Sinorhizobium fredii USDA 257: one gene and its partner. The protein of the gene in region 2 interacts with the protein of the main gene of each other region in a pairwise test. Links are inferred from orthologs where the notes say so. Each region holds a gene or a part of one and is shown on either strand. Other genes may lie near its edges.

Region 1 (5,356 bases), 1.9 Mb from region 2 along the record:
CGCGGCTTTCCGACCCGCGAGTGGTCCTCGACACATCGGGCCTGCCGCCCGGCCACACGGCCTTTGCAAACCGTCTGAGCGAGCGGATTCGCGGCCTGTCGGGCGAAGCGATCGAGGCGATGGAAGATATTTTGGAAAAAGCCACATTTCCTGATAATGACAGGGGATGAAGCCTCGCCCTGGCCGTGCTCCTGTGGCCCGGGGTTTGGAACCCGTGGACAAATTTCCTATAGTCCGCGAGGCGTCCGCGCTGTGATTCGCAACGAATCGCCGCGTCCGAAGAACCTGGAAAGACCTGAAGCCGAATGACCGATATCTCTGAGACCGAAGCCGGCGCGATTGCCGAATATGGTGCCGATTCCATCAAGGTGCTGAAGGGCCTCGATGCCGTGCGCAAGCGCCCGGGCATGTATATCGGCGACACCGATGACGGCTCCGGTCTGCACCACATGGTCTATGAGGTCGTCGACAATGCGATCGACGAGGCGCTGGCGGGCCACGCCGACATCGTCACCGTCACGCTCAATCCGGACGGTTCGGTCACCGTGACCGACAACGGTCGCGGCATTCCGACGGATATCCACCGGGAAGAGGGCGTCTCGGCGGCCGAAGTCATCATGACGCAGCTCCACGCCGGCGGCAAATTCGACCAGAACTCCTACAAGGTTTCCGGCGGCCTGCACGGCGTCGGCGTTTCGGTCGTCAACGCGCTCTCCGTCGCCCTGAAGCTCAAGATCCGCCGCGCCGGCAAGATTCACGAGATGAGTTTCACCCACGGCGTCGCCGACGGGCCGCTGGCGATCACCGGAGACGCCGGCAGCGAGACCGGCACCGAAGTCACCTTCCTGCCGAGCGAGCTGACCTTCTCGAAGACCGAATTCGACTATGCGACGCTCGAACACCGGCTGCGCGAGCTCGCCTTCCTGAATTCCGGTGTCCGGATCGTGCTCACTGACAAGCGCCATTCCGACATCCGCCGCGACGAGATGATGTATGACGGCGGGCTCGAGGCCTTCGTCGCCTATCTTGACCGGGCGAAGAAGCCGCTCGTCCACAAGCCGGTGTCGATCCGCAGCGAGAAGGACGGGATCACCGTCGAGGTGGCGATGTGGTGGAACGACAGCTACCACGAGAACGTGCTCTGCTTCACCAACAACATCCCGCAGCGCGACGGCGGCACCCATATGGCGGGCTTCCGCGGGGCGCTCACCCGCCAGATCACCTCCTATGCCGATACGTCCGGCATCACCAAGAAGGAAAAAGTGTCGCTGACCGGCGATGATTGCCGGGAGGGCCTGACGGCGGTTCTGTCGGTCAAGGTGCCGGATCCGAAGTTTTCCTCGCAGACAAAGGACAAGCTGGTATCGTCCGAAGTCAGACCCGTTGTCGAAAGCCTCGTCAACGAGGCGCTCAGCGTCTGGCTCGAGGAAAATCCCTCCGAGGCGAAGATCCTCGTCGGCAAGGTCGTCGAAGCGGCCGCTGCCCGCGAGGCGGCCCGCAAGGCTCGCGAACTGACGCGCCGCAAGGGCGCGCTCGACATCTCGTCGCTGCCGGGCAAGCTCGCCGACTGCTCCGAGCGCGATCCAGCGAAGTCGGAGGTGTTCCTGGTGGAGGGCGACTCGGCAGGCGGCTCAGCCAAGCAGGGCCGTTCGCGCGAGAACCAGGCGATCCTGCCGCTGCGCGGCAAGATCCTGAACGTCGAGCGCGCCCGCTTCGACAAGATGCTGTCGAGCCAGGAAATCGGCACGCTGATCACCGCGCTCGGCACCTCGATCGGCAAGGACGAGTTCAATGCCGACAAGCTGCGCTACCACAAGATCATCATCATGACGGACGCCGACGTCGACGGCGCCCACATCCGCACGCTGCTGCTCACCTTCTTCTTCCGGCAGATGCCGGAGCTGATCGAGCGGGGCCACCTTTATATCGCCCAGCCGCCGCTCTACAAGGTGACGCGCGGCAAGTCCGCCCAGTACCTGAAGGACGAAAAGGCGCTCGAGGATTATCTGGTCACCATGGGCCTCGAGGAGGCATCGCTGACACTCGGCTCCGGCGAGGTCCGGGCCGGGCAGGATCTCCGCGAGGTCATCAACGACGCCTTGCGCCTGCGCTCGCTGATGGAGGGGCTGCATTCGCGCTACAACCGGGCAATCGTCGAGCAGGCGGCCATTGCCGGTGCGCTCAATACGGAACTCAACAGCCACCAGGACGACTACCAGAAGGTCGCGGTCGAAGTGGCGCGCCGTCTCGATGTCATTGCCGAAGAGACCGAACGCGGCTGGGTCGGATCGGTGACGGCCGAGGGCGGTCTGAGGCTTGAGCGCATGGTGCGCGGCGTCAAGGAAGTGGCGGTGCTCGACATGGCGCTGATCGGCTCCTCCGATGCCCGCCACATCGATCAGCTGACGGGGAAACTCAAGGAAGTTTATTCGGAGCCGCCGGTGCTCAGGCGCCGCGATGGCACGCAGGAGATCAGCGGGCCGCGTGCCCTTCTGGACGCGATCTTTGCCGCCGGCCGCAAGGGCCTGACCATGCAGCGCTACAAGGGTCTTGGCGAGATGAACGCCGAGCAATTGTGGGAAACCACGCTCGATCCGAACGTCCGCTCGCTGCTGCAGGTCAGGGTTGCCGACGCCACCGACGCGGATGGCCTGTTCTCGCGGCTGATGGGCGACGAGGTCGAGCCGCGCCGCGACTTCATCCAGGAAAATGCGCTGAGCGTCGCCAACCTGGACATCTGACGAAGCGATCGATTCGGAAAGAAGCGCTTCGGTGCGTTGAAAACAAAAGCGTGGGGCGTCTTCGCTCCCACGCTTTTTCTTTTGTGCGCTGGGCACAGACCATGCAAACGCCGCCCGATTCCAGCTCCAGGCGTCAATCGCCCCTGAATCGACCCTCGAAGACGAATTCGCCGATCGCCTTGCGCTGGCTCGGCCTTTCCCTTTCGCGCAGATACTCCGGAAGGGTGGAGGGATCGGCGATCCTGCCGATCGCCACGGCCGCCTCGACCCGGTAGTGCTCCGGGACGCCGAGCACGTGCATTGCCTTGTCTCGGTCAATCCCCGCCATGGCATGGGCATGCCATCCGGCAAGCTGCGTCTGCAGCGCCAGTGCAAACCAGGCAGCACCCGTATCGAAGGCGTGGGTATAGGCGGGTCTCAGCTCGCCGCTCGATGTCAACCTGTGGGTCTTCGACAGAATGATGACGAGCGCCGAAGCGTTCTTCGCCCAACGCTGGTTGCCTTCGTCGAGCGTCTCCAGCAGCGACGCAAAGTACTCTGTGCCGCGCCGGGCATAGACGAAGCGCCAAGGCTGCATGTTGCTCGCCGAAGGCGCCCAGCGCGCCGCTTCGAAGAGCGCCAGCAGGTCCGTTTCGCTGATTTCTTCGCCGGTGAAGGCGCGGGGCGACCACCGCTCGAGGAAGATCGAGTGGATCGGGTGGTCGGCTTTTCTGTGGTTGATTTCTGTCACGAACGAGCATCCTTGTCCTGCATGGGAATTCCTTGGGAGGCCCTTCGACTTGCAGATGAAGCGTCCGCGAGGAGCCGGATTCGCCGCGACGCTATAGAAGATGCAGGCGCTTTGAAACGCGCTCTCCGAAAAATGATCGGAGTTGGATCTTGCACCGCAAGGACCCTTCGAAAGGTTGGAACGAAGCGAGACGGCAGCCGTTCTGATTTGGGGTTCCCCCGGGAGCGGCGCTGCGGAGGCTTGCCTTTTGTTTGAGGGGAAAAGCAGAAAGGGTGTCCCGACCGATTGTCGAAACCGAAAAAAGTTGTATAAGTTCTGTAAAGTTTTCCGAGGGAAGGACCAGCCATGAACATGAAGGACCCGTCGCTGTTTCGCCAGGCCGCGCTCGTCGGCGACAACTGGATCGAAGCGGACCCGCAGAATGCGATCGAGGTGAACAACCCGGCGACCGGCGAGATCATCGGTCTTGTGCCGAAGCTCGGTGCCGCCGAGACCAGGGCCGCGATCGAGATCGCCGCGCGGGTGCAGAAGGAATGGGCGGCGCGAACCGCTAAGGAGCGCGCGGCAATCCTGCGCCGCTGGTTCGAGCTGATGATCGAGAACAAGGACGATCTAGGCCGGATATTGACTATCGAGCAGGGCAAGCCGCTTGCCGAAGCGACCGGCGAGATCGTCTATGGCGCGAGCTTCATCGAATGGTTCGCCGAAGAGGGGCGGCGCGTCTATGGCGACCTCGTGCCCGGCCACCAGAAGGACAAGCGCATCCTGGTGATGAAGCAGCCGATCGGCGTGGTCGCTGCCATCACACCCTGGAACTTCCCGAATGCGATGATCACCCGCAAGGCCGGCCCCGCCTTTGCCGCCGGCTGCGCCATGGTGCTGAAACCGGCCGCGCAGACGCCGTTCTCGGCGATCGCCATCGCCGTGCTCGCCGAGCGGGCCGGCATGCCGAAGGGCCTGTTCAGCGTCATAACCGGCTCGGCCCGCGAGATCGGCGCCGAGATGACCTCCAACCCGACCGTGCGCAAGCTGACCTTCACCGGCTCGACCGAGGTCGGCGCCGAGCTCTACCGCCAGAGCGCCGCGACGATCAAGAAGCTCGGCCTCGAACTCGGCGGCAACGCGCCTTTCATCGTCTTCGACGACGCGGATCTCGATGCTGCGGTCGAGGGCGCCCTGATCGCCAAGTTCCGCAACAACGGTCAGACCTGCGTCTGCGCCAACCGCCTCTATGTCCAAGACGGCGTCTACGAAGCCTTCTCGGCGAAGCTGGCTCAAGCGGTCGCCAAGCTCAAGACCGGCAACGGGATGGAAGAGGGCGTCATTCTCGGGCCGCTGATCGACAAGCCGGCGCTTGAGAAGGTCGAGGAGCATGTCGCCGACGCGCTCGCCAAGGGCGCCCGCGTCATCCAGGGCGGCCAGCGCCACGCGCTCGGCGGCAGCTTCTATGAGGCGACGGTGCTGGCGGACGTCACCCAGGCGATGGCGGTGGCGCGCGAGGAAACCTTCGGTCCGGTGGCGCCGCTCTTCCGCTTCAAGGACGAGGCGGACGTCATCCGCCAGGCGAACGACACCGAATTCGGCCTGGCCTCCTATTTCTATGCCAAGGATCTGGCGCGCGTCTTCCGCGTCGCGGAGGCGCTGGAGTACGGCATGGTCGGCGTCAATACCGGTCTGATCTCGACGGCGGAAGCGCCCTTCGGTGGCGTCAAGCTCTCCGGCCTCGGCCGCGAGGGCTCGAAATACGGCATCGAGGAGTTCATGGAAATCAAATATGTCTGCCTCGGCGGTATCGCCTGAGTAGGCAAGGTCTTTCACGCAAACAAACCGGCCGGAAAGTTCTGGCCGGTTTTTTTGTTTGCCGCTAAGACATTGGTCTTCGTCA
Region 2 (6,186 bases):
GCGCGAAACTTCGCAATACCAAGACCGGCGTTCTTTCCGAAATGGCGGCGGATGGCGTGTTCGTCGCAATCGGTCATGCACCGGCCGTGGAACTCTTCAAGGGCAAGCTGCGCCAGAAGCCAAACGGTTATCTCTGGACGGCGCCGGACTCGACCGCGACCGATGTCGCCGGGGTTTTTGCTGCCGGCGACGTGACCGACGATATCTATCGTCAGGCGGTCACCGCCGCCGGGATGGGCTGCATGGCGGCGCTCGAGGCGGAGAAATATCTGGCGGGTCATATGCCCGTCGCAATTGCAGCCGAATAGAAGCTGCAAAACGGGGCCTACGTCCTATTGCATGTTTCCTTAGTTCGGAGCCGATCTAAGGATAAAAACATGCGGTAATTCAAAGTTCTACGGCGATCTTTGCGTCTGACTTGACGCGGCGCTGTAGAGGGCGTGGCTTCGCATGGGAACAGACGCATCGGTGACGCGCGGAGGACTCTACCCTTTCCTCCGAACGGTCCTTTATGGGGGATTTCATGTCGCTAGACTGGGACAAACTGCGCATATTTCATGCGGCGGCCGAGGCCGGCTCGTTCACGCATGCGGCAGACAAACTTCACCTCTCGCAATCGGCAATCAGCCGGCAGGTCAGCGCGCTCGAGCAGGATGTCGGCATCAAACTGTTTCATCGCCACGCGCGCGGTTTGATTCTGACCGAACAGGGCGAGATGCTCTATCGGACGGCGCACGAAGTGCTGATGAAGCTCGAGAGCGTCAAGGCGAAGCTCACCGAGACGACCGACAAGCCGAGCGGAAAATTGCGCATCACCACGACCGTCGGTCTCGGCCAGGGCTGGCTGACGGACAAGGTCCAGGAATTCATGGCGCTCTACCCGGACGTCCAGGTGCAACTCATTCTCGACAATGAAGAGCTCGACGTGAACATGCGGCACGCCGACTGCGCCATCCGCTTGCGCCAGCCGCAGCAATCGGATCTGATCCAGCGCAAGCTTTTCACGGTGCACATGCATATCTACGCCGCGCCCTCTTACATCAACAAGCACGGCGAGCCGCAGTCGATCCAGGACCTCGACAACCACCGCATCATTACCTTCGGCGAACCGGCACCCAATTACCTGCTTGACGTGAACTGGCTGGAGATCGCCGGACGGGACCCGGACAATCCGCGCGTATCGCACTTGCAGATCAACAGTCAGACCTCGATCAAGCGCGCCTGCCTGCTTGGTATCGGCATCGCCATGCTTCCCGACTACATCGTCGGGCGGGATCCTGGGTTGATCCAGCTGCCGATCAGCGCCGATATCCCCTCATTCGATACTTATTTCTGCTATCCAGACGAAATGAAGAACGCCGCGAAGCTGAAGGTCTTTCGCGACTTTATTGTCGCCAAGGCACGCAACTGGAACTTCTGACGTTCGGAGCGATTGCTCGATTTATGAGCAGTTGCCAGCACTTCTCTTAACCTCTTGTTTTTGCGAATAAGTATTTCTCCGCTGCGAAACCGTACTGCAAGGCAATGCCATTGTGCGATGCAAAAATATGCAGGGATGCGCAGGCGGCATGGCTGTCATGCATATTATATGATTGCTCCTCGCCCAAAAAAGCAGCATACCAAACCCAGCTGATGCACTTTGGTGGCTTCTCCTCCCAGTGCCACCGCAGCAGCTGTTCCCCTCTGGAGGTTCTAATTACCTTCACAACTACAAGGGCCCAAGTTTTCTTGCGGCCCTCTTTTTTTGCCCGACATCGTTGAGGGAGATGACGAAGCGTATGGGCGCAGAGCAGCGATTCGTTCGGCCGCCGCGCCTGCCCCGTTTCTCGTCGGCGGCGAAGATGCTATTCATATTCACTCGTTCAGCGCCGAGGAGCCGTATGGTCAAACCGAGCAGAGCGGGCCGATGCCACATCTGGAGCAACCGAATGGGACGTCTGGCGCGCACTGCCGGGGCCGGACTGCTGACCGTGATGGCCTTTGCCGGTATCGCCGACGCGCGAACCGACGCCCCGGTCGCGCGCAAATGCCTCTACTCCGGTGTGTCTGCGACAAGCCCGTCGGTTTCCCTCTGCGTCCGCCGCGAGAATTTTGCCCGGGACGTATGCGGCATTATCGAGCATTATGCCGAGGCAAACGGTCTGCCAGCGCCCTTCTTCGCACGGCTGATCTGGCGCGAAAGCCTGTTTCAACCGGACGCCGTCAGCCCGAAAGGCGCCGAAGGGATCGCCCAATTCATGCCCGGAACGGCAAAGCTGCGCGGCCTGTCCAACAGCTTCGACGCCGTGGCGGCCCTCGGCAAGTCGGCCGAATATCTGAGCGAACTCAAGCTCCGTTACGGCAATCTTGGTTTCGCAGCAGCCGCTTACAATGCAGGAGAGGCCGGGCTCGAACGGTTTCTCGAGATTGACTGGTTGCCCTACGAGACGCGCGAATATGTCCTGGCGATCACCGCCCATCCGGTGGAGGATTGGCGTGACAACCCGCCAAAGTCGCCCGACCTCGCGCTCGACAAAAACAAGAGCTTCCTGGATGGCTGCGTTGCGCTCGCCAACACCCGGCGACTGCGAGAGGTCGTCGTCGTGGACGAGGCTCCCTGGGCACCATGGGGCGTTCAACTGGCGGCCCACCAGCGCAAAACCATTGCGTACCGCCTGTTCGTGAATGCCGTAAAGAGACTGCCGGCGCCAATCAGTGGTGAAAAGGCGCTGGTGGTGCGCGAGCGCAATGGCAGCTTCGGAGGCAGAACGCGTTATGCCGCCCGCATCGGCCGCCAGACCCGCGCCGAGGCGGACAAGTTGTGCACCGCCATTCGCCGGAGCGGCGGCGCCTGCGTTGTCTTCAAGAACTGATTCGAGAGCTCGGTGTCGTCGCACGGGCCTCGACGAAACTCACTTATAAAGAAAGCCCGCCATATCCGGCGGGCTCCTTGTCGCTTATAGCAAACTCGCTCAATCGTCGGCGTCCGCTGGCGGCTCAGCCACAATGGCTTCACCGGCCGTGACGATCTCCTCGATCTCGTCCTCGCCTTCCGGTTCGCTGATCCGTTCGACCGAGACAACCTTCTCGTCCTTGGCGGTGGAGAAGATCGTGACGCCCTTGGTGGCGCGGCTTGCCAGGCGAATACCGTCCACCGGCACGCGGATGAGCTGGCCACCATCGGAAACGAGCATGATCTGGTCGTTGTGCTCGACCGGGAAGGCCGCGACGAGTTCGCCGATTTCCGCTGTCTTCGAGGTATCGGTGGCGCGAATGCCCTTGCCGCCACGACCGGAGGTGCGGAAGTCGTAGGAGGAGGAGCGCTTGCCGAAGCCCCTCTCGGAAAGCGTCAGCACGAATTGCTCGCGGGCCTTCAGTTCCTCGTAGCGCTCGTTGGTGAGTTCGCCACCATTGGCGACCTCCTCCCCGACAAGCACGATCTCTTCATCCTCGCCGGTGGTAGCGCGACGTTCGGCCGCCGACCGTCTCAGATAGGCAGCGCGCTCCCACGGTTCGGCTTCGACGTGAGCGAGGATCGCCATGGAGATGATCCGGTCGGCATCGCCGAGCGAAATTCCGCGCACGCCGATCGAGTTGCGGCCCGCAAAGACGCGCACATCGGAGACCGGGAAGCGGATGCACTGGCCGAGCGCCGTCGTCAGCACGACGTCGTCGAATTCCGTGCAGGTCTCGACCGAGAGGATTTCGTCGCCCTCCTCCTCGAGCTTCATCGCGATCTTGCCGTTGCGGTTGACCTGGATGAAGTCGGACAGCTTGTTGCGGCGCACCGTGCCGCGCGTCGTCGAGAACATCACGTCCAGGTTTTCCCAGGTCGTTTCGTCCTCGGGAAGCGGCATGATCGTCGTGATGCGCTCGCCGGGTTCCAGCGGCAGCATGTTGATCAGTGCCTTGCCGCGCGACTGCGGCGTGCCGATCGGCAATCGCCAGACCTTCTCCTTGTAGACGATGCCGCGAGAAGAGAAGAACAGAACCGGCGTGTGGGTATTGGCGACGAATAGGCGGGTAACGAAATCCTCGTCGCGCGTCGCCATGCCGGAGCGGCCCTTGCCGCCGCGGCGCTGCGCCCGGTAGGTCGTCAGCGGCACACGCTTGATGTAGCCGAGGTGCGACACGGTGACGACCATGTCTTCCCGGGCGATCAGGTCCTCGTCGTCCATATCCGGACCGCCGTCGGCGATCTCGGTGCGGCGCGGCGTACCGAATTCGTCGCGAACCGCTGCAAGCTCGTCCTTGACGATCTGCATGATGCGGAGCCGCGAGGAGAGGATTTCGAGATAATCGCGGATCTCCTCGCCGATCTTGTTGAGTTCATCGCCGATTTCATCGCGGCCAAGCGCGGTCAGACGCTGCAGGCGCAGGTCGAGAATGGCGCGTGCCTGCTCTTCCGAGAGGTTGTAGGTGCCGTCTTCGTTGATCCGATGGCGCGGATCGTCGATCAGCCGGATCAGGGAATCGACATCGTGGGCCGGCCAGCGGCGTTCCATCAACTGCTCGCGCGCCGTCTGCGGATCGGGCGCGTGGCGGATCAACTTTATGACTTCGTCGATGTTGGCGACGGCGATGGCAAGGCCGACCAAGACGTGCGCGCGCTCGCGCGCCTTGCGCAGCAGGTATTTCGTTCTCCGGCTAACGACCTCTTCGCGGAAGGAGACGAAAGCGCGCAGCATGTCGAGCAGCGTCAGCTGCTCCGGCTTGCCGCCGTTCAGCGCCACCATGTTGCAGCCGAAGGAGGTCTGAAGCGGCGTGTAGCGATAGAGCTGGTTGAGGATGACTTCGGCATTGGCATCGCGCTTCAGCTCGATGACGACGCGATAGCCCTGCCGGTCGGATTCGTCGCGGAGATCGGAGATGCCCTCGATGCGTTTGTCGCGCACCAGTTCGGCCATCTTCTCGATCATCGTCGCCTTGTTCACCTGATAGGGAATTTCGGTGATGATGATCTGCTCGCGATCGCCGCGCATCGGCTCGATATGGGCGCGGCCCCGCATGATGACGGAACCCCTGCCCGTCTCATAGGCCTGGCGAATGCCGGCGCGGCCGAGGATCAGGGCGCCGGTGGGGAAATCGGGTCCCGGAATGATCTGCATCAGATCCGGCAATTCGATCGCCGGATCGTCGATCAGCGCGATGCAGCCATTGATGACTTCGCTGAGATTGTGCGGCGGGATGTTGGTCGCCATGCCGACGGCGATGCCGCCCGCGCCGTTGACCAGCAGGTTCGGAAATTTCGCCGGAACGACGACCGGCTCGTGCAGCGTGCCGTCGTAGTTGTCGCGGAAATCGACCGTTTCCTTGTCGAGGTCATCGAGCAGCGAATGGGCCGCCTTCTGCAGCCGGCACTCGGTGTAACGCTCGGCCGCCGGCGGATCGCCGTCGACGGAGCCGAAATTGCCCTGCCCGTCGATCAGCGGCAGCCTGAGCGACCAGTCCTGCGCCATGCGCGCCAGCGCATCGTAGATCGCCGCGTTGCCGTGCGGATGGTATTTACCCATCACGTCGCCGGTAACGCGGGCGCATTTGACGTATTTCTTGTTCCAATCGATGCCGAGCTCGCTCATCCCGTAAAGGATGCGGCGGTGAACGGGTTTCAAGCCGTCACGCACATCGGGAAGCGCGCGCGAAACGATCACGCTCATGGCGTAATCGAGATAGGACCGCTGCATTTCCTCGATGATGGAAATCGGCTCGATGCCTGGCGGAGTTTTTCCGCCGCCGGGAGTGCTTTGTTCAGTCAATGTCGATCACGATCTTTGTTCAGAATCAGTCAGTTCTTATAGCCGAATGCCGCTTCAAGCGCCAATTTTGGCCAATGGTTTTGAACAGTCTTTTGCTGGCGGAACGGGCTTTTCTAGGGCACGCGTGCACCAATCGGAATAACTTCCTCTACAGGCGCCGGATCTGCTGGCATGCTCCCGCGTCGACCGGGTTTAAGCCATTGCGCGGCGCTTGGCTAGCGCCCCTTTCCAAGCACGCATGGCTTGCCTAACAATGCGGCTCTGCTACCGGAAATACCGGGGTCAATCCGGAGGGGGAACGGATGTTCGATTTGGATCTCTTGGTCAACGCGCTCACGACGCTTCTCGTCACGCTCGATCCACCGGGTCTCGCGCCGATTTTTCTGAGCCTCACGGTCGGCTTGAGCCGGCAGGAGCGCTTCCAGGTCGCTACCCGCGGCTCGTTGATCGC

What was found. The genes of interacting proteins can lie anywhere in the genome.
Region 1: the proteins of gyrA (region 2) and gyrB interact in binary tests that used the Escherichia coli proteins (3 or more experiments, as listed by UniProt). The link is inferred for Sinorhizobium fredii USDA 257 from one-to-one orthologs.

Annotation. Positions count from the first base shown.
Region 1 is NC_018000.1:6,112,632-6,117,987, forward strand. The notes cover bases 1-3,023. They hold gyrB (DNA topoisomerase (ATP-hydrolyzing) subunit B), read left to right. Parts: upstream 1-305; coding sequence 306-2,741; downstream 2,742-3,023. Other genes in these bases: USDA257_RS28640 (helix-turn-helix domain-containing protein), read left to right, coding at 1-170; USDA257_RS28650 (nitroreductase family protein), read right to left, coding at 2,875-3,023. Also shown: more of USDA257_RS28650, read right to left, coding at 3,024-3,471; gabD (NADP-dependent succinate-semialdehyde dehydrogenase), read left to right, coding at 3,817-5,271. UniProt on the Escherichia coli protein: DNA gyrase negatively supercoils closed circular double-stranded DNA in an ATP-dependent manner to maintain chromosomes in an underwound state.
Region 2 is NC_018000.1:4,166,382-4,172,567, reverse strand. What follows is about bases 2,752-6,082. They hold gyrA (DNA gyrase subunit A), read right to left. Parts: upstream 5,736-6,082; coding sequence 2,952-5,735; downstream 2,752-2,951. Other genes in these bases: USDA257_RS19440 (MarC family protein), read left to right, coding at 6,038-6,082; USDA257_RS19450 (transglycosylase SLT domain-containing protein), read left to right, coding at 2,752-2,852. Outside these bases: trxB (thioredoxin-disulfide reductase), read left to right, coding at 1-308; USDA257_RS19455 (LysR family transcriptional regulator VtlR), read left to right, coding at 524-1,420; more of USDA257_RS19450, read left to right, coding at 1,929-2,751; more of USDA257_RS19440, read left to right, coding at 6,083-6,186. UniProt on the Escherichia coli protein: A type II topoisomerase that negatively supercoils closed circular double-stranded (ds) DNA in an ATP-dependent manner to maintain chromosomes in an underwound state.